One region of the Rhizobium sp. 01L419 genome, then DNA from elsewhere that is predicted to be linked to it. Evidence: riboswitches for the same ligand, from Rfam matches in the RefSeq annotation. Region 1 holds a riboswitch; the other holds the start of a gene.

Evidence for each region. Region 1 has a riboswitch for thiamine pyrophosphate ahead of AC1DUP_RS18980 (YkoF family thiamine/hydroxymethylpyrimidine-binding protein). Riboswitches for the same ligand answer to the same signal wherever they lie in the genome.
Region 2: linked by a shared signal. The riboswitch ahead of thiM (hydroxyethylthiazole kinase) and the one ahead of AC1DUP_RS18980 (YkoF family thiamine/hydroxymethylpyrimidine-binding protein) in region 1 are both predicted to bind thiamine pyrophosphate.

Annotation. Positions count from the first base shown of each region.
Region 1 covers NZ_JBFTSM010000009.1:136,849-145,832, reverse strand. Annotated here, with positions in the region: gene atpD (F0F1 ATP synthase subunit beta) at 1-733, shown strand, start outside; gene AC1DUP_RS19015 (hypothetical protein) at 733-972, shown strand; gene AC1DUP_RS19010 (F0F1 ATP synthase subunit epsilon) at 972-1,379, shown strand; gene AC1DUP_RS19005 (sugar transferase) at 1,656-2,393, opposite strand; gene AC1DUP_RS19000 (acyltransferase family protein) at 2,559-3,770, opposite strand; gene AC1DUP_RS18995 (ABC transporter substrate-binding protein) at 3,835-4,842, opposite strand; gene AC1DUP_RS18990 (ABC transporter ATP-binding protein) at 4,850-5,596, opposite strand; gene AC1DUP_RS18985 (ABC transporter permease) at 5,602-6,393, opposite strand; gene AC1DUP_RS18980 (YkoF family thiamine/hydroxymethylpyrimidine-binding protein) at 6,408-7,016, opposite strand; TPP riboswitch at 7,007-7,120, opposite strand; gene AC1DUP_RS18975 (NADPH-dependent FMN reductase) at 7,310-7,885, opposite strand; gene soxR (redox-sensitive transcriptional activator SoxR) at 7,967-8,431, shown strand; gene AC1DUP_RS18965 (SDR family oxidoreductase) at 8,521-8,984, shown strand, end outside.
Region 2 covers NZ_JBFTSM010000002.1:316,956-325,939, reverse strand. Annotated here, with positions in the region: gene AC1DUP_RS05345 (DUF4139 domain-containing protein) at 1-1,113, opposite strand, end outside; gene AC1DUP_RS05340 (aldehyde dehydrogenase (NADP(+))) at 1,338-2,861, shown strand; TPP riboswitch at 3,065-3,163, shown strand; gene thiM (hydroxyethylthiazole kinase) at 3,215-4,015, shown strand; gene thiE (thiamine phosphate synthase) at 4,012-4,647, shown strand; gene thiD (bifunctional hydroxymethylpyrimidine kinase/phosphomethylpyrimidine kinase) at 4,644-5,456, shown strand; gene AC1DUP_RS05320 (GNAT family N-acetyltransferase) at 5,640-6,119, shown strand; gene AC1DUP_RS05315 (glycoside hydrolase family 3 N-terminal domain-containing protein) at 6,145-7,167, shown strand; gene AC1DUP_RS05310 (ABC transporter substrate-binding protein) at 7,212-8,858, shown strand; gene AC1DUP_RS05305 (ABC transporter permease) at 8,921-8,984, shown strand, end outside.

The sequences.
Region 1 (8,984 bases):
CGCTCTGACGGGTCTGACGGTCGCCGAACACTTCCGCGACCAGGGTCAGGACGTTCTGTTCTTCGTCGACAATATCTTCCGCTTCACGCAGGCAGGTTCGGAAGTGTCGGCTCTGCTCGGCCGTATCCCGTCGGCCGTGGGCTATCAGCCGACGCTTGCAACGGACATGGGTCAGATGCAGGAACGCATCACCACGACGACGACCGGCTCGATCACCTCGGTTCAGGCCATTTACGTTCCGGCCGACGACTTGACCGACCCGGCACCGGCAACCTCGTTCGCCCACTTGGACGCAACGACGGTTCTGTCGCGTTCTATCGCTGAAAAGGGCATCTACCCGGCTGTCGACCCGCTCGACTCCACCTCGCGCATGCTCGATCCGCTGGTCGTCGGCGAAGAACATTACGAAATTGCCCGTAAGGTTCAGTCGACCCTCCAGCGCTACAAGGCCCTGCAGGACATCATCGCCATCCTGGGCATGGACGAACTGTCCGAAGAGGACAAGATCGCTGTTGCCCGCGCCCGCAAGATTGAACGCTTCCTGTCGCAGCCGTTCTTCGTTGCCGAAGTCTTCACCGGCTCGCCGGGCAAGCTCGTTGCTCTCGAAGACACGATCAAGGGCTTCAAGGGTCTCGTCAACGGCGAGTATGACCACCTGCCGGAGGCTGCCTTCTACATGGTTGGCTCGATCGATGAAGCTGTCGAGAAAGCCAAGAAGCTCGCAGCTGCCTGATGAGCGATGCTCAGGACGAGATATTCTGCTGCGACTCCCTCAAAGGGGTCGTGGCGGAACTCCCTGAACCTGCAGTGCCGACCATATACCGTGCCGATAACGGCGTGACGATGATGGTGGTGGGGTTGGCGCAGACCGAGGAAGGCCTCGGATATCTCGACCAAGCGATAATGCACTGCCCGTTCTGCGGGACCAAATTGCAAGATGCGAAAGCCATAGCCGAGAAGGTAAGTCACTGATGGCTGACAATTTCAACTTTGAGCTCGTTTCGCCGGAGCGTCTGCTGTTGTCGGAAATGGTGACCGAGGTCGTCATTCCTGCGACCGAAGGCGAGATGACGGTCATGGCCAATCATGCTCCGACGATGACGACCATCAAGCCGGGCATCGTGAGCGTCCGTTCCGCTTCCGGCTCCAAGCAGGACTACGTCGTGTTTGGCGGTTTTGCCGACATCCTGCCGACCGGCTGCACGCTGCTTGCCGAGTCTGCTGTTCCCGTCGAAGAACTCAACAAGGACGAACTGACTCGCCGCATCGAAGCTGCGAAGAAAGAGCTCGAAGATACCGAGCATCACGAGCATAAGTCCAAGCTCGAGCACTTCATCATGGAACTGACCCACCTGCGTGGCGTCGTCCAGCAGGACTGATCGGCTCAGTCAAAGACTGACAGAGTGAGAAAAGCGGCCTTTCAAGGCCGCTTTTTCTTTGGCAAGCCGCACCCTGCGGCAGGCGCAGCGCCGTTCATCATACGTCATCGTTTGCAGGGGTAGCCGCATAGAAGTGCCGAGCGACACCCTGGAAGGCTTCTTTGATGCCAGTCAGGCTTTATTCATCGCTGCGAAGGCTGCGGGTATCATACCGGACATTGAAACGAAAAGAGGTGGCTTTCGCCGCACGTCCTGGAAGTCACTTGACGTGGCTTTTCAGAAGCCGGTGCCACCGCGCAGTTCGGACAGCAGTGTGCCGAACAGGATCTTCATATCCAGCCAGAGGCTGAAATTTCTGATGTAATAGATATCGCTGGCGATGCGGGCGCGTGCCTTTGTCGGGCGCTCGGTCGGGCCGCGCCAGCCACGCGTCTGGGCAAGGCCGGTAATGCCCGGCCGCATCAGATGGCGGTAATGATATTCGGGCACCAGCTCTTCGTAGAGCATGCCGGCTGCGCGCATGTTGATGGCATGGCATCGGGGGCCGACGAGCGACATATCGCCCTTGATAACGTTGAGTAGCTGGGGAAGCTCGTCGATATTGGTCTTGCGCAGGAAGGCGCCGATCCGCGTTACGCGCCGATCGCCCTTGACGGTCTGTTCGATGCCGGTGGGATCGCAGAGGTCCGTCCGCATGGAGCGGAACTTGTAGACGGTGATCTTGCTGCCCTTCAGGCCCCAACGAATCTGCCGGAAAAATATCGGTCCGCCATCATCGATCACGATGAGAAGAGCAATGGTCAGAAGAACCGGAAACAGGACGACTAGGGCGCTGGTTGCCCCGAAAATGTCGAAAGCTCTTTTCAAACCAAGCTGAAGCCGGTTTCGCCCATCCAACGAGACAAAGCTGTCGGGCTGGCGAATATTGGAATTCGCTGCCTCGAGAGCCTTCATCTTCACTGTTTTTGCAGAGAAAACCGTCTCTTGAAACTTGTTTGAAGTAAACACGTTCATTAAGCAACGTCCGTGGGAATACTCGCATATTGCATCGCGCCGGCACAAATACATGGACATGATCGATTTGTCACCCGCTTGTTTAATGTTTTCGTAACCCTAACGGGGCCAAATTTGGGAGTATTTCGAAATATGTCCCGGATATTTTGGCCGGCTTCGAATTAACTATATTGCGTTAATGGCTGAATTCTTGCGCGTTATGCGTGCGGCGCGTCGTATTGCCGGCCGCTCGAGAAGGAAATAGCTGAGGCTTGCTATAAGAAAAATGATCACCGTCGCAAAGGTGCAGCCGATAAACCAATCCCGTAACGGATCGTCTTTGCCGATCCCGAATATGGCCGGAGAGATCGTCTGCATCGAAGTCAGCACGATATCCTGCCAGATATAGATGCCGAAGGAGATGGTTGCCGCAAAACGCATGAAGGCATTGTCCAGCAGTGCCGCAAGCAGCACGGAGCGTGAGAGCGACACAAGGGCGACAGCGATCAGAACCGGAAAAAGCGGAAAGGCATAGGGGATTCCGAGCCATCCATAGGCTTCCCAAGGTCCGCCTGTCGAAAGCGGTAGCTGGAAGCCGGCTGCAACAAGGCAGGCAAATGCAATAATGTCGAACCAGATCCGACGCTTTCGCGACAGCAGGACCTGAATGCCGGCTGCGAGTGAACCGAGTGCAAAAACGGCGAAGAAGCCGATTGGATTGTAGTTAGGCATCCACTCCTTCGCGCCGCCATGCATGCCATACTGCCAGCCACGGTCAATCTCATTGGGAGGGGCGAGCGCACGGAAGGTTTCATGGCCGATCAGTGTTGCGACAATGATGCCGAGCCAGGCAAGGCGCGTCACGAGCGGCGATCGGCGTTTTTCCGGGATGGCGAAAAGCCAGAGGAAGCCAAGCGGCAGTAGCACATAGCTCGTCGCTTCGAAGGATATGGACCAGAGCGGGCCGTTCCCTTCGACAGGAAAGAAGGTGCGCCAGTGCCATTGGCTCATGAAGAAGAGACCGCTGGCATAGCGCATAAGGAGTTCCGGTGTCAGCGCAAATTCAAGCAGCGTGAAGCTCAGGATGAAGCCCGCGGTCAAAGCCACCCAATAGCCGGGTACGATGCGGGTCGCGCGACGCAGTGCATAGATGCGCAGGTCGGGCATGGCACCACCGGCGTCAAGGGCGCGCCAGAACGGCAAGGCCAGCAGGAATCCGCTGAGAATGAAGAAGATGGCGACGCCGAAATTGCCGAAGCGCAAGGCAGTCAGCGTCGGCCGCGATCCTTCGCCGAGTTTGGTGAGGTCGATGCGCAAAATGAGATGATGGATGAGGACGAGCAAGCAGGCGGCTGCGCGCAAGAAATCCGCCCCGGCCACCCGGTTCTGCTGCTGCATGTCACTCCCTCGCTCCTTGCGGGACCTTGCAGCGGAAAGCTGCTGCCCGCAAGGGCGGCTCGCCTCAGCCGAGGAGATCGTTGGTGTAGTAGGCGGAAAAGTCGGGTTTTTCCTTCAGTGCCGTGCCGTTGGCATCGAGCAGGATGCCATGATCGAACAGGAAGGTCCCGATCGCTTCCGCCTTGGCCGGATCTATGGTGCCGATCGCGCCGTTTTCACCCTTAAGGAAATGCCCCTCGACAAGGGCCTTCTGCGATGCCTTGACAAGGTCGGTGTTAAGCAGTGCGCCATTGCTGCTGGCAATCAGGAGATCGCAGGCTTCGTCCGGGTTCTCGACCGAATAGGCGTAACCCTTCAGCGTCGCCTGGACGAATGCGCGGGCGTTTTTCGGATTGGCCGCAAGATAGGCATCGCTCGAAGCGATCGCGGTCGTCTGCTCGTCGGGAATGCCGTAATCGCTATAACGCCAGCGGCCGACCTGCCGGTTCTCGAGTTGGGCGGCAATGCCCTCCCAGGTGTAGATTTCCAGCGTGAAATCCACGGCGCCATTGTCGAGTGCCTCATAGGCCGAGGTGCCGAGGGTAACGTTCTGGATTGTGCCCTTGCCGCCGTCGTTGCGGATCATCGAGGAGACGAGCGCTTCCTCCCATGCGCCGCCGAAGCCGCCATAGGTCTTGCCGTCCAAATCCCTGGGGCTCTTGATGTCGTCGCGGCCGCCCTTGAAGATCAATCTGCCGGTTTCGGTCTGCACCACGGCGTAGACAAGTTTCACATCCGCACCGGCGGCGCGCTGGGTGAAAGTCTCGATCTCTCCGCAGATACCGAAATCGGCGACACCGTTTGCGACCAGCGTGCCGGCGCTGGTATCGGCATAAGGCAGGATTTCGACGTTGAGGCCGGCAGCCTCATAGAAACCCTTCGCCTTGGCGACATAGATGCCGATGTGATTGGTGTTCGGTGTCCAGTCGAGCGCGACGCGCGCTTTGGCGGTGGATTGGGCGAAGGCGGTGCGGCCGGCAAGGCTCGCGGCCATGGCGGCAAAAAGGGTCTGTCGGCGGGTGAGAAGCATCAGGACCTCCTCAGGTTCTTTGCGGATGCAGCAGTGTTTGAAGAATTTCGGTTTCGATCGCTTGAGCAGTAGGGGAACCAAGGTCGGCAAGCGTACGCGGCCTCGCGAGTGGTACCTCGAATTCCCTGACTACCGTTGCGGGGCGAGCGGAAAGCACATAGATGCGGTCGGACAGGAAGACGGCTTCCCGCACATCGTGGGTAATCAGAAGGGCTGTCCAGCGGTGATCCGTCCACATGCCCTGCAGCCATTCCTGCATCTGCGTGCGGGTCAGTGCGTCGAGTGCGCCGAAGGGCTCGTCGAGCAGCAGCATGTCCTGTCGTTGAATGACAGTGCGCAGCAGGGCGGCGCGCTGGCGCATGCCGCCTGAAAGGGCTGAGGGATAGTGGCTTTCGAAGCCGGTAAGGCCGAAGCGTTCGAAGAGGGGGGCGGCGACGGCGCGCGCCTGGCTGCGGCGCATGCCATGTACTTCGAGGCCGAGGATTGCATTATCGATGACGCTTCGCCACGGCATCAACGCATCGCGCTGGGGCATGAAGGCGAAGGCGTGAGCGGCTTGCGCAAGCGGGGTGCCGTCGAAGAAAATGTCACCATTATCGGCTTGAAGCGCCTGCGTCAGCAGCCTGAGGATCGTCGACTTGCCGGAACCCGAGGGGCCGACGATCGAGACGAATTCGCCTCTGGCGATATGGAGAGAAATATCCTTCAGCACTTCCATGCCATCGAAGGACTTGGAGATGTTCTTCAGCTGCAGCATACCGCTCATCGGCGTTTCTCCGCCGAGGATTGCCAAGGCATGACGAGATGCTGGACCGCCAGCGTTAGGCCGAAGAGGCAGAGTGTCAGAAGGGCGCTGACGACAACGGCGGCGAGCACGAGATCGGGGCGGAAATTGTTCTTGGCATTGAGAATGTAGATCCCAAGGCCACGGGCAGCGCCTGCATATTCGGCGAAGATCGCACCGACGACCGCATAGGTGATCGATATGCGAAGGCCGGCAAAGAAGAAGGGCATGGCGGAGGGAAGCCGCGCCAGGCGGAAGATGCGCCAGCGGCTTGCCTTCATGGAACTCAGAAGCTCGGCAATATCCCCGTCTGTCGATTCATAGCCCTGCAACAAGGCGACCAGCAGCGGAAAGAAGGTGACGAGGGCAACGAGCAGAAGTTTCGGCAACAGCCCGAAGCCGAACCACAGCACGACCAAAGGCGCGATTGCCACCAGCGGCAGTGTCTGGCTGACGATGAAGAGCGGCAGCAGCGCGCGGCGCATGAAGGGCACGAAATCCATCAGCACGGACGAGGCGAAGGCGAAGACCAGCGACAGGGCAAAACCGCCGAGTGTTGCGCTGAGCGTCGGCCAGGTATTGTCGAGCAGGGCCTGCCTGTTCACCCAGCCTTGCGTGAGTATGCGCGAAGGCGAGGGAAGGATGGAGGGTTTGATGCCGGAGAAGTCGACATAGAGCTCCCAAACAGCCAGGAAAGCGGCCACAGCAAGAATGGCGGGCAAGGCCCGCCTCAGCGGCGCAAATGTCGAATCCGGTTTCGCTAGGGTCATTGCCGTCAGGCGTCTCAGGCTTTGCTCGGGCTGTTCGCGGAGACCGTGATATCCAGAGTTACATGGCCTTCGGGATCGCCGAAGCGATAGAAAGCTTCATGGATGGTCGCGAAGATCGCGCCGGCATCGCCGCGCAGCTTGGTGCAGAAATTCTTGGAGCGGTCGAATGTGCCTGAGCGCTTCAGGAAATCGATGCAGCCGTAGATCTCGTCCATATGGGTGCCCGTTCCCATAACGTACAGAGAAAATTGGGCGGCCGTTGGCTGGCCGGTTTCTGTGGTGTCCTTGACCGCCGCAATCGCGGCTTCCACTCGCTCGGCGAGCGGCTCGGATCGGCTGGAAGACAGGCCAGCGCCACAGATCGCATCATCCGGTTCGCCGGGGCAGCCCCGCGAGATCGCGGCGGACAATACGCAATGCTCGCCGCTTGCGGCAGCAGAGACGAAGAGGTCGCGCATGGCGGCAAACAGCACGTCGGGCGGGCCGACCATCAGTGTGGAAATATCGTCGGTTTCGATGCGAAGACGATCACGATAGGGATCGAGAGCCTTGATCGCTTCAAGGACGATGCCGACGAAATTGCCGGACATCGGATATAGAGACACTTGTGCGCCGGAAAACATTTGGACCTCGCTCCGCTGGCATTACCCAGATCAGCTTTGAAGGGTCCGGAGGCATGCGCCTCACATCTCAGCCCCGGCAATTCGGAGCTCCCCCGTGAAATTGTGGCGGAAGCTAGCACCGGGCCTGCGATACCGCAACCGTAAAATTCCTATCCGGCTACACGGTCGGAAAGGGCGATGGCAGTTCGGACGCAGCTGTCAAGTGTCAGGGGAGGGGAACACCCGGACGGAGGTCCTGTCCGGGTGCCCAGCCGGTTCCGTACCTGCCAGAAACGGAATCGGATATCGTTGTCTCAGGCGGCGATGCCTGCATAAGGAGTGTCGCTGCGGGCAGCGATCAGCGCCTCAGTCCACCATTGCAACAGGGCCATCATTCGGGAAAGCCGGCGCAACGCATCCTGTGGATCCTGCAGCCGGCCTTCATTGTCGAAACGGCGCCAGGGGGAGCTGAAGCTGACGGCATCGCAGATCGTGACTGCGTGAAGCTCCGCAAAGACGAGGCGGAGCTGTTCGACCGCCCGCAATCCGCCGGAGACACCGCCATAGCAGATGAAAGCGATCGGCTTGCCGTGCCAGGGCTCAGCGAAGAGATCGATGAGGAATTTCAGGGAAGCGGTGAAGCTGTGGTTATATTCCGGCGTGACGAGGATGAACCCATCGGCCTTATGGAGTCTGTCAGCAAGCCGTCTTGCCTCCGGATGATGTGGTACATGCTCTCGCGGCAATGAAAATGCCAGCGGATCGATAATGTCGATCTCGAATTGCGGAAAGCGGGCCAGCTCTCTTTCGAGCCATTTCACCACCCTGTCGCAGATGCGTCCCTCACGCGTGCTGCCGTAGATGACGGCAAGCCTCATGGGTTTCTGCATGCATTGCTCCTTCTCGTGTCGGCTTTACGGCCTCTGGAGCGCAGTCTATAAAACCTCAACTAACATTGAGGTCAATAGGCCATGCAGCAGAATTCGGCATTCTCCCTGAGCAGGCTCCTGACGGTGGGCGAGGTGGCAGAGCGAAGCGGACTTGCTGTCTCTGCCCTGCATTTCTACGAGACGAAGGGGCTGATCTCCAGCATCCGCACCCGCGGCAACCAGCGCCGCTACGGCCGCGACGTTCTTAGGCGTCTCGGCATCATCAAGGTGGCGCAACGCGTCGGCATCCCGCTTGCCGAAATTCAGACTGCCTTCGAAACGCTGCCGCAGAGTCGTACGCCGACAGTCGAGGACTGGCAGCGGCTGTCGGCGCTCTGGAAAGATGATCTCGATGCTCGTATCAAGCGACTGAGCCTGCTGCGTGATCATCTGACGAGTTGCATCGGCTGCGGTTGCCTCTCTATCGACGCCTGTCCGCTGCGCAATCCCTTCGACGTTCTCGGTAAGGAAGGCGCCGGCGCGCGGCTTCTGGACCTGGGTGCTTAGACCTTCGGGCTTTCTTTTGGCTGATGGCCGCATATGTTAGGCCCTGATAGCGCAAGCGGCGGGGCCGGTCCCGCAAGGAGGAGGGCTTCGTGTTTCATCCCAAACTGTTCGAGAACCGCAATGTCGTCGTCACGGGGGCTGGTCGGGGTATCGGCCTGGAAATTGCCCGCCAGTTTCTGGATTGCGGCGCGCGCGTACTCGTCCACACAGGTCGTGATGGAGAACGCGAACTGCCGGATTTTCTTCTGACGGCCGAATCGGAGCGCCGCGCCCTGCTGTTGCCGGCGGATTTCCTGCATCCGGGCGGGGCGGCGAAGTTTGCGGCGGAAGCGCTCGAGTTCTTCGACGCCGTGCATGTGCTGGTCAACAATGCCGGCACCATGCATGGCCGCTTTCCGGCCGGAGAACTCACTGATGCCGATTACGAGACCATTGTGAGACTCAACCAGACGTCGGTGGTGGAGTTGACGCGGGCGCTGCTTCCCGCGTTGCGGGCGGCGCAGGGCGCCGCCATCGTCAATACGGTTTCGATTTCGGCGCTGACGGGCGGAAG
Region 2 (8,984 bases), on a different contig from region 1:
CGTGTCGTTCGTCAACATCAGCGCCGCATCCGGATGTTGGGCGCCATCGCGATAGAGAGCGACGAACTCCGCGCCGATCTCGCGATCGAGGATCGGCACGGAAATCGTCTCACCGTTCTTGAGGTCGTAAGCGCCGGGAAGATCGAAGTTTGCGACCACATCGCCCTCGTCGGCGGCGGCAACATTGGTAGCGGCCGGAGCGGCAATAACGGGAGCAGGAGCCTCCGCAGCGGGCTCGTTCAGCAACGCACCCGCGACCATCCCTCGTTTGGCGCTCGCGACGTCAAGATATGCGGCCTCGGCCTCAGGGCGTGATGGCCATGTTCTGGCGTACAGCCTCTGGCGAAGCGTCACTGGCTTGCCTGACGTCAGAGATATTGAAACCCCTTTCCAGTCTTCGCCAGAGGCATTCTCCAGAACTGCCCATGCTTGCAACCGCGCTTTGCCCTTGGCGTCAACAATGATCCGATAGGACGGCTTCCAGAGCGGGGCTGCGACGACATAGGAAATGTCCACGGCCGCCGACGCCTTGCCATTGAGCGAAATGGTGACTGCACGCGTCCCCTGCACTCCATCGCTCGACAGCAGTTCCACTGCCCGAGCAACCATCTCGGCATCTTTGGGATTATCGAGTTTGTAGGCCATGGCGCCACCGATCTCGGCAACGTCGAAGGCGCCGCGGTCAAGCATCACGATCAGCCGCGCGCGCTGCTTTTCAGTGGCGGGCTCTACCCCGACGATGCGACCCTTCACCCCGTTCGCAGAGACAGGCGCGCCTCTGAGAGCCCGCAGCACAGCAGCAGCCGAATCCAGATCCTTCCGTTTGATCGGCAGCACCTTGAATGTTTCGTCGACCATGCCCGGCCCGGTGGTCGACAATCCCTTTACGGGAGCCGGCCCCGAGACAACGAGGGTCTTCAGAAAGTCATCCATCTGGTCTGTCGGCACATCGACGACAGCGTTGCCGTCGTCCCCGACATTAAGACTGCGCACATATTCGGCAACGCCTCCTGAGGACAGCCTGATAGACTTGATAGTCCCGGTTTGCGCGAATGCGGTTGTGGGGAGCAGTATTGCGGTAAGCGCCGCGCAGATGGTGGATGCGTATTTCATGTGACCCCCTCGATATAAATTCCACCAGAGGATGAACGTAAAAAAGGGGCGGCATTTCGACACGCAACCGCTTTTGCGCGCGTTGTCCCTATGGCCCATTCGCCGACACGACGACCTCTCTGTCGAGAACCTCCATCTTCGATGCGATATCGGGGAAAGATGTCGTGAAAATGAGAAAGCGAACGCCTATATAGCTGCCGAGTCTGTTTGAAAGGAAATCCATCATGACTATCAATGGAAGTCTGCTCGTCGCGGGATCGGAGAAACGCGGCACTCGCGGGGAGCTCTACGGCGTCGAGGCGGCCACCGGAGCGGCACTGCCCGTTTCTTTCGGTGGCGCCACCGCGGAAGACGTCGAGGAGGCAACCAGGTTTGCATGGGAGGCGTTCGGCTCCTACCGGGAAACAGATCTGGAAACGCGGGCCGCTTTTCTTGAAACAATCGCCAGCGAGATCGAGGCGATCGGCGATGAGTTGATCGTGCGTGCAATGGCGGAAACCGGACTTCCACGCGGACGGATCGAGGGTGAGCGCGGCCGCACGATCGGACAGCTTCGGCTGTTTGCGAAAGAGGTTCGCGAAGGCCGATTCCAGGAGCTTCGTTTTGACGGCGCGGATCCCTCCCGCAAGCCCGTTCCGAAGCCCGATCTGCGCCTGCGCAACGTTCCCCTCGGCCCCGTTGCGGTTTTTGGCGCATCCAACTTTCCGCTCGCCTTCTCGGTGGCCGGCGGTGACACGGCCTCTGCGCTCGCAGCAGGATGCCCCGTCGTCGTCAAGGCGCATTCGGCGCATCCGGGCACGTCGGAACTGGTCGGTCGCGCCGTTCAGCGGGCCGTCGCCAAAGCCGGGCTGCATGCCGGCACCTTCGCGCTTCTCTTTGACACCGGCTTCGAGGTCGGACAGAAGCTCGTCGCCGATGCCCGAATTCGAGCAGTCGGTTTCACAGGCTCGCGCCGCGGCGGCACGGCACTGATGAAGATCTCTTCCGAGCGCAAGCAGCCGATCCCGGTCTATGCCGAAATGAGCAGCATCAACCCGGTCATCTTCTTCCCCGATGCCCTGAAAAGCCGCGCGACAGAGATTGCAACGGCTTTTGTCAGCTCGCTGGTTCTGGGCGCCGGACAATTCTGCACCAATCCCGGCCTCATTCTCGCCGTCGACAGCGAAGGTCTGGACACTTTTATCGCCAAGACGCGGGAGCTTCTGCCTGATGTCGGCGCGCAGACCATGCTGACGGGCTCCATCGCCAAGGCATTCTGCAACGGCGTCGCCCGGCTGGAAAAGCATCCCGAAGTCCGTCTCGTTGCCAATGGCAAGCCGGGCAGCGAATTCGAAGGTACCGCTGCACTCTTCGAGACGACGGCTGCGGCATTCCTCGCCCATCACGAGCTTCAGGACGAGGTCTTCGGCGCCGCCGGGCTCATCGTGCGCTGCCGCGATCTCGCCGAACTCGAGCGGGTGCTTGACGGCCTGGAAGGCCAGCTGACCGTAGCCCTCCACATCACGAGCGAAGACGAGCCGGACGCAAAGCGCCTCGTTCCCAAGCTGGAGATGCTTGCCGGACGACTGCTCGTGAACGGCTTTGGAACCGGCGTCGAGGTATCGCCCGCCATGGTGCATGGCGGCCCCTACCCGGCAACAGCCGATGGCAGATCGACCTCGGTCGGGACGCTGGCGATCTACAGGTTCCTGCGGCCGGTTTCGTATCAGGACTTTACGGTGAACCTGCTTCCGACACCGCTGCGTTGATCGATCGGAGCTTGTCAGCGTTCAAACGGCGGAGTCTCCAAGGAGACCACCGAAGAGATTGGCAAGCTCCCGCACCGGCTGGAAGCAGACATCAGCTTGACTGATGACTCCAGCCGGCGCGGCGGTACCAAGCGCGGATCCTCTTTGGCAAAACCGTCATTTTGCCAGTGACATCGGCATCATTCTCTGCAAGAAAGATTACCGTTGAGAGACAGGGGCGCCCGTTTGCAAAAACGGGCTGAGAAGCACCCTTCGAACCTGAACCGGATAATGCCGGCGGAGGGAGTCGCTCGGGTCGCAGTCTGCTTCATTGCAGGATCGTTCCCGCGCCTGCCCCGCCTGAAAGGGGTACTATGGAGAACAAGACACCCGGAGCTCTGTTGACGGAGATGCGCGCCAAGCCGCCGCTCGTGCAGTGCATCACCAATTATGTCGCCATGAACATCGCCGCCAATGTGGTGCTCGCGGCCGGCGCGTCGCCTGCCATGGTTCATGCGGCCGAGGAGGCGGGGGAATTTGCCGCGATTGCCGGGGCTTTGACCGTCAACATCGGCACGCTTTCCCCCCAATGGATCGACGGCATGCATGCGGCGGCAACGGCCGCGAATGGAGGCGGTAAGCCGTGGGTCCTCGATCCGGTCGCCCATTACGCAACGTCCTTCCGCCGCAAGGCGGTTGCCGATCTCTTGGCACTTCGCCCGACGATCATCCGCGGCAATGCCTCCGAGATCATTGCACTTGCCGGCGGCGAAAGCCGCGGCCAAGGCGTCGACAGCCGTGACCCGGTAGAACAGGCCGAAGCATCGGCGCAGCGGCTGGCCGAACGGCATGGCGCAGTCGTCGCCGTCACCGGTGTCGTGGATTTCGTGACTGATGGCGCACAGGCGCTGCGCATCGAGGGTGGTTCGTCGCTGATGCCGCAGGTGACCGCGCTCGGCTGCTCGTTGACCTGCCTGACCGGCGCCTTCGCGGCCGCCATCCCCGGCGACCCCTTCGCTGCTGCCGTTGCAGCACTTGCCACCTTTGCGGTTGCCGGCGAAGAGGCGGCGAAAAATGCGAGCGGACCCGGCTCTTTCTCCTGGCGCTTCCTCGATGCGCTCGCCGCGCTCGATGGTGCAGCATTGGATGCGAAGGTCAGGATCAGCGCGGCATGAAACGCTTCGATCTCTCCCTCTATCTGGTCCTCGATCCGGATCTCTGCGCCGGCATCGGCATGATCGAGACGGCGCGGCTTGCCGTCGTAGGCGGTGCAACCATTGTGCAGTTGCGCGACAAACACGGCGGAACGGCGCGGATGGTGGAAACCGGCCTTGCGCTGAGAGACGTTTTGAGGGGTACCGGCGCTTTGCTTGTTATCAATGACGATGTGGAAGCTGCCCTCGCGATCGGCGCCGACGGGTTGCATATTGGCCAGGACGATATGGGATCTGCTGCCGCACGCGCGAAAATCGGTCCGAACATGATTCTCGGCCTGTCGGTTGAGACGGAGGCGCTGGCTGCGGCAATCGACCCTGCTATTGTCGATTACGCCGGCATCGGACCGGTCTTTGCAACACCCACCAAGAGTGACCACAAGCAGCCGATCGGTTTCGACGGGCTGGCTAATCTGGTGAAAGTCGCGCCCGTTCCAACGGTTGCGATCGGCGGCCTGAAGAGCGAGCATGTCGCGTCTGTCTTTGCGGCAGGTGCTGATGGGCTTGCCGTCGTCTCGGCGGTCTGCGGCACCCCGGATCCTATGGCCGCGACACTCCGCATCGCAGAGGAAATCCGAAAGGTCAGCCGATGATCCGCAATGTGCTATCCATCGCCGGTTCCGATCCCTCCGGTGGCGCCGGCATCCAGGCCGATCTCAAAGCCTTCTCCGCTCGCGGCGTCTATGGCATGGCGGCGCTGACGGCATTGACGGCACAGAACACGCAGGGTGTGACCGGCGTGCATCTCGTGCCGCCGCACTTCGTCGCCCAGCAGATCAAGGCGGTCTTTGCCGATGTGCGCGTCGACGCGGTCAAGATCGGCATGATCGCCAATGCCGGCATTGCCGAAGCGGTTGCCGAGGCACTTGCGCCGCATCGCGGCATCCCCATCGTTGTCGATCCCGTCATGATCGCCAAAGGCGGAGCAGCACTTCTCGACCCGCAGGCCGTCGATGCGCTGACGCGGCATCTGCTACCGCTTGCGACGCTGCTCACCCCCAACCTGCCGGAAGCTGCCGCACTGCTGCACGAAGAGGTTGCCGAAAACCGCGAGCAGATGGCATCACAGGCTGAGCGCCTGCGTGCGCTCGGCCCCGCCGCCGTGCTGGTCAAGGGCGGGCATCTCGACAGCGACGAGAGCCCGGACGTGCTTTGGAGCGGTTCCGGTCCGCACTGGTTTGAGGCCAGGCGCGTGCCGACGAAAAATACGCATGGTACGGGCTGTACCCTGTCCAGCGCGCTTGCCGCAGAGCTCGCAAAGGGCGCTTTGCCGCAAATGGCCGTGGCAACTGCCAAGACCTATCTTGCGCAAGCGGTCGCTGCCGCAGGCGAATTGACGGTTGGTTCCGGCCATGGGCCTGTGCAGCATTTCCACGCCCTGTGGAAAGACGCCGGCCTCTGAGCCGGATCACAATTCGAGGATTGCAGACGGCCCGGTCAAACCGGGCCGTTTTGTTTTTGCCTACCCTGCGTTGAACCAGGCCTGCCCGGTAAAAAGCCTGTTGACAAGGCCGCCCAGATATCCAAAGCTATGACATTAAAAGGGGATACGTTCCGTAATAACGGAATATCTGGAGGAATTCGGGTGTCAGACCTGCTTGTGAGCTTATATTCCACGAAGCTCGCCGAACTGAAAGAAAAAGCCGATGCCGTCGGCATCACAATCCGTCCGGCTTTGCCGCCGGAACTTCACGTCGTCGTCGGCTGGGTGCGCGAGCAGTTCAGCGAGAACTGGGCGAGTGAAGTCGCCGTCGCCTTTTCCCGCCAGCCCGTCGCCTGTCTTGTCGCCGTCGAGAACGGCAAGCTTCTCGGCTTTGCCTGCTATGACACGACCGCCCGCGGCTTCTTCGGCCCTACCGGCGTCGATCCCGCAGCGCGCGGCAAGGGCATCGGCCTCGCCCTCTTTTCCGCTTGCCTGCAAAACCTGAAGACGCTTGGCCATGCCTATGCCTTCATTGGCGATGCCGGCCCCGTCGATTTCTACGTCAAGACCGCAGGCGCGGTCGAAATTCCCGCCCCCGACAAGGGCATTTACGAAGGCATGCTGCGAAGCCAGCCGAAATAATCACCTGATACCGGAGTTTGAAATAGTGCCCTCGACCCCGCTCGCTCTCTTCGTCGGCCTTCCCAATCCGACGCTTTCGGACGACGAATTCGCCCTCTTCCGCGAAACCAATCCGCTCGGCCTCTTCGTTGGCCGCCGCAACCTGCGGGATCCGGAACAGGCAAAGATCCTGATCGACCGTTTCCGCGAGGCCGTGGGCCGCGGCGATGCGCCCGTCTTCACCGACCAGGAAGGTGGCCGCGTGCAGCATATGGATGCCGGCCCCTGGCCGCTCTTCCGCAGCTTCGGCCAGTTCGCCGAGCTTGCCCGCCATGATCTCGACCTCGGCAAGCAGGCGCTGCGTCTTTCCACCCAAGCTATGGGCGCGATGATGAGCGAACTCGGCCTGTCGAGCGGCTGCTCGCCCGTTCTCGACCTCGTTTTCGAGACGACGAGCGCTGTTATCGGCGCCCGCTCCTTCGGTTCGGATCCGGATTTCATCGCCGCGCTCGGCCGCGAAGTGGTGGATGGTCTGCTCGAAACCGGCAATATGCCTGTTATGAAGCACATTCCGGGCCATGGCCGCGCGACGCTCGATTCCCACAAGGAGCGTCCTGTCGTGGATGCCTCGCGCGAGACGCTTGTCGCCACCGATTTCAAGCCCTTCGTGGCGCTGAAGGACACGCCCTGGGCGATGGTCGCCCACGTCGTCTACTCCGCTTACGATGCGGAGCTTCCGGCCTCCATCTCGCCGATCATGCATGACGTGATCCGCAACGACATGGGCTATGACGGCGTGCTGATCTCCGACTGCATCTTCATGGAGTCGCTGCACGGCACCCTGCCGGAACGCGTCGCCCAGGTTCTCGATGCCGGTTTCGACATCGCACTGCACAGCCACGGTGACGCCAAGGAAAGCGAAGCCGCCGCCAAGGCTGCCCGCCCGCTGACCGAAGCCGCACAGAAGCGTATTGCCGCGGGGAAGGCCCGTCTCGGCACTCTCAAGATCGACTATCGCGCTGCCCAGGCGGAAGTCGAAGCCATGTTTGCAAGCGCACTGGCCTCCTGACCGGCGCCGCCATTTTTCATCGCATAAGAAAAGGGGAATTTGACATGAAGAAATATATCCTGGCGGCCGCGGCCCTGACCATGCTGTCAGGCTCGGCCATGGCGCAGACCATCCTGACGGCCAATATCGAGCCGGCCACGACCTGGGTGCGCAACTTCAACCCGTTCAACCAGACCTCGTCGCGCCAATCGACGCTCGACTTCATCTATGAGCCGCTGGTCGTCTTCAACCGCTTCGACAGCAACAAGCCGGTCTATCGCCTGGCCGAGAGCTTCAAGCTCTCCGACGACCTGAAGAGCATCGACTTCAAGCTGCGCCCGAACCTGAAATGGTCGGACGGCAAACCGCTGACCTCTGCCGACGTCAAGTTCACCTATGACTATCTGAAAAAATTCCCGGCGCTCGACTTCGTCAGCATCTGGAGCTTCATCACCGACGTGCAGGCCGTCGATGCCCAGACGGTGCGCTTCACGCTCGCCAATCCGAGCTCGCTTGCCGCCGAGCAGCTGTCGCAGCTGCCGATCGTGCCCGAGCACGTCTGGAAGGACGTTGCCGATCCGGTCACCTACGCCAACGAGGCCCCCGTCGGCAGCGGCCCGCTGACGGAAGTGCCGCGCTTCACCGGCCAGACCTACGACCAGTGCCGCAACCCGAAGTATTGGGATGCCGAGCACCTGAAGGTCGACTGCATGCGCTTCCCGCAGCTTGCCGACAACAACCAGATCCTGACGGCGACGGCCGATGGCACGCTCGACTGGGGCGTCTCCTTCATTCCCGATATCGACAATGTCTATGTCTCGAAGGATCCGGCCCATTATCACTACTGGTACTCGCCAAGCAGCATGGTTGCCTTCCTGTTCAACCTCGAAACGACCAACGAGGCCAACAAGAAGGCCTTCAACGACGTGAAGTTCCGCCAGGCGGTCTCCATGGCGCTGGACCGCAAGACGATGATCGATGTCGCCGGCTACGGCTATCCGACGCTGAACGAAGACCCGGGCCTGATGGGCGAGCTCTACAAGAGCTGGGCGGACCCGTCCGTCAAGGCCGACTTCGGCAAGTTCGCCGCCTATGACGCTGATGCCGCCAAGGCGCAGCTCGATGCAGCCGGCTATGTCGACAAGGACGGCGACGGCCTGCGCGACAATCCTGACGGTTCGAAAATCTCCTTCTCGATCATCGTTCCGAACTCCTGGACGGACTGGATCGACACGGTCAACATCGCCATCGAAGGCATGCAGGCCGTCGGCATCGACGCCAAGATCGAGACGCCGGAAGAGGCCGTCTGGACCTCCGACCTCATCGACGGCAAATTCGATGCGGCGATCAACAGCCTGCCGGCTTCGGCCTCGCCCTACTATCCTTACAAGCGCGCCTTCAGCGCTTCGGACAAGGGCAAGACGCGCTTCACTGCGCAGCGCTGGTTCAACCCGGAAGTGGAAGATCTGGTCACCCAGTTCACGCACACGGCCGATCTCGACAAGCAGAAGGAAGCGATGAACAAGGCGCAGCGCATCGTTGCCGAAAACATGCCTGTCATCCCGGTCTTCAACAATCCGAACTGGTATCAGTACAACACCAAGCGCTTCACCGGCTGGTCGACCAAGGAAAACCCCTTCGTCAATCCGTCCATCTCGCGTACCAACCCGGCACGTCTTCTGAACCTGCTGGCGCTCGAGCCGGTCAAGTAAGCCATTATTACAAACGGCGGGAGCGGCGCGGCAAGCGCCGCTCCTGTTTTGACGGAGTCCCCATGGCCTTTCTGCTTCGCCGCCTCGCCTTTTACCTGGCGGCCTTCATCGCGGCAGCGACGATCA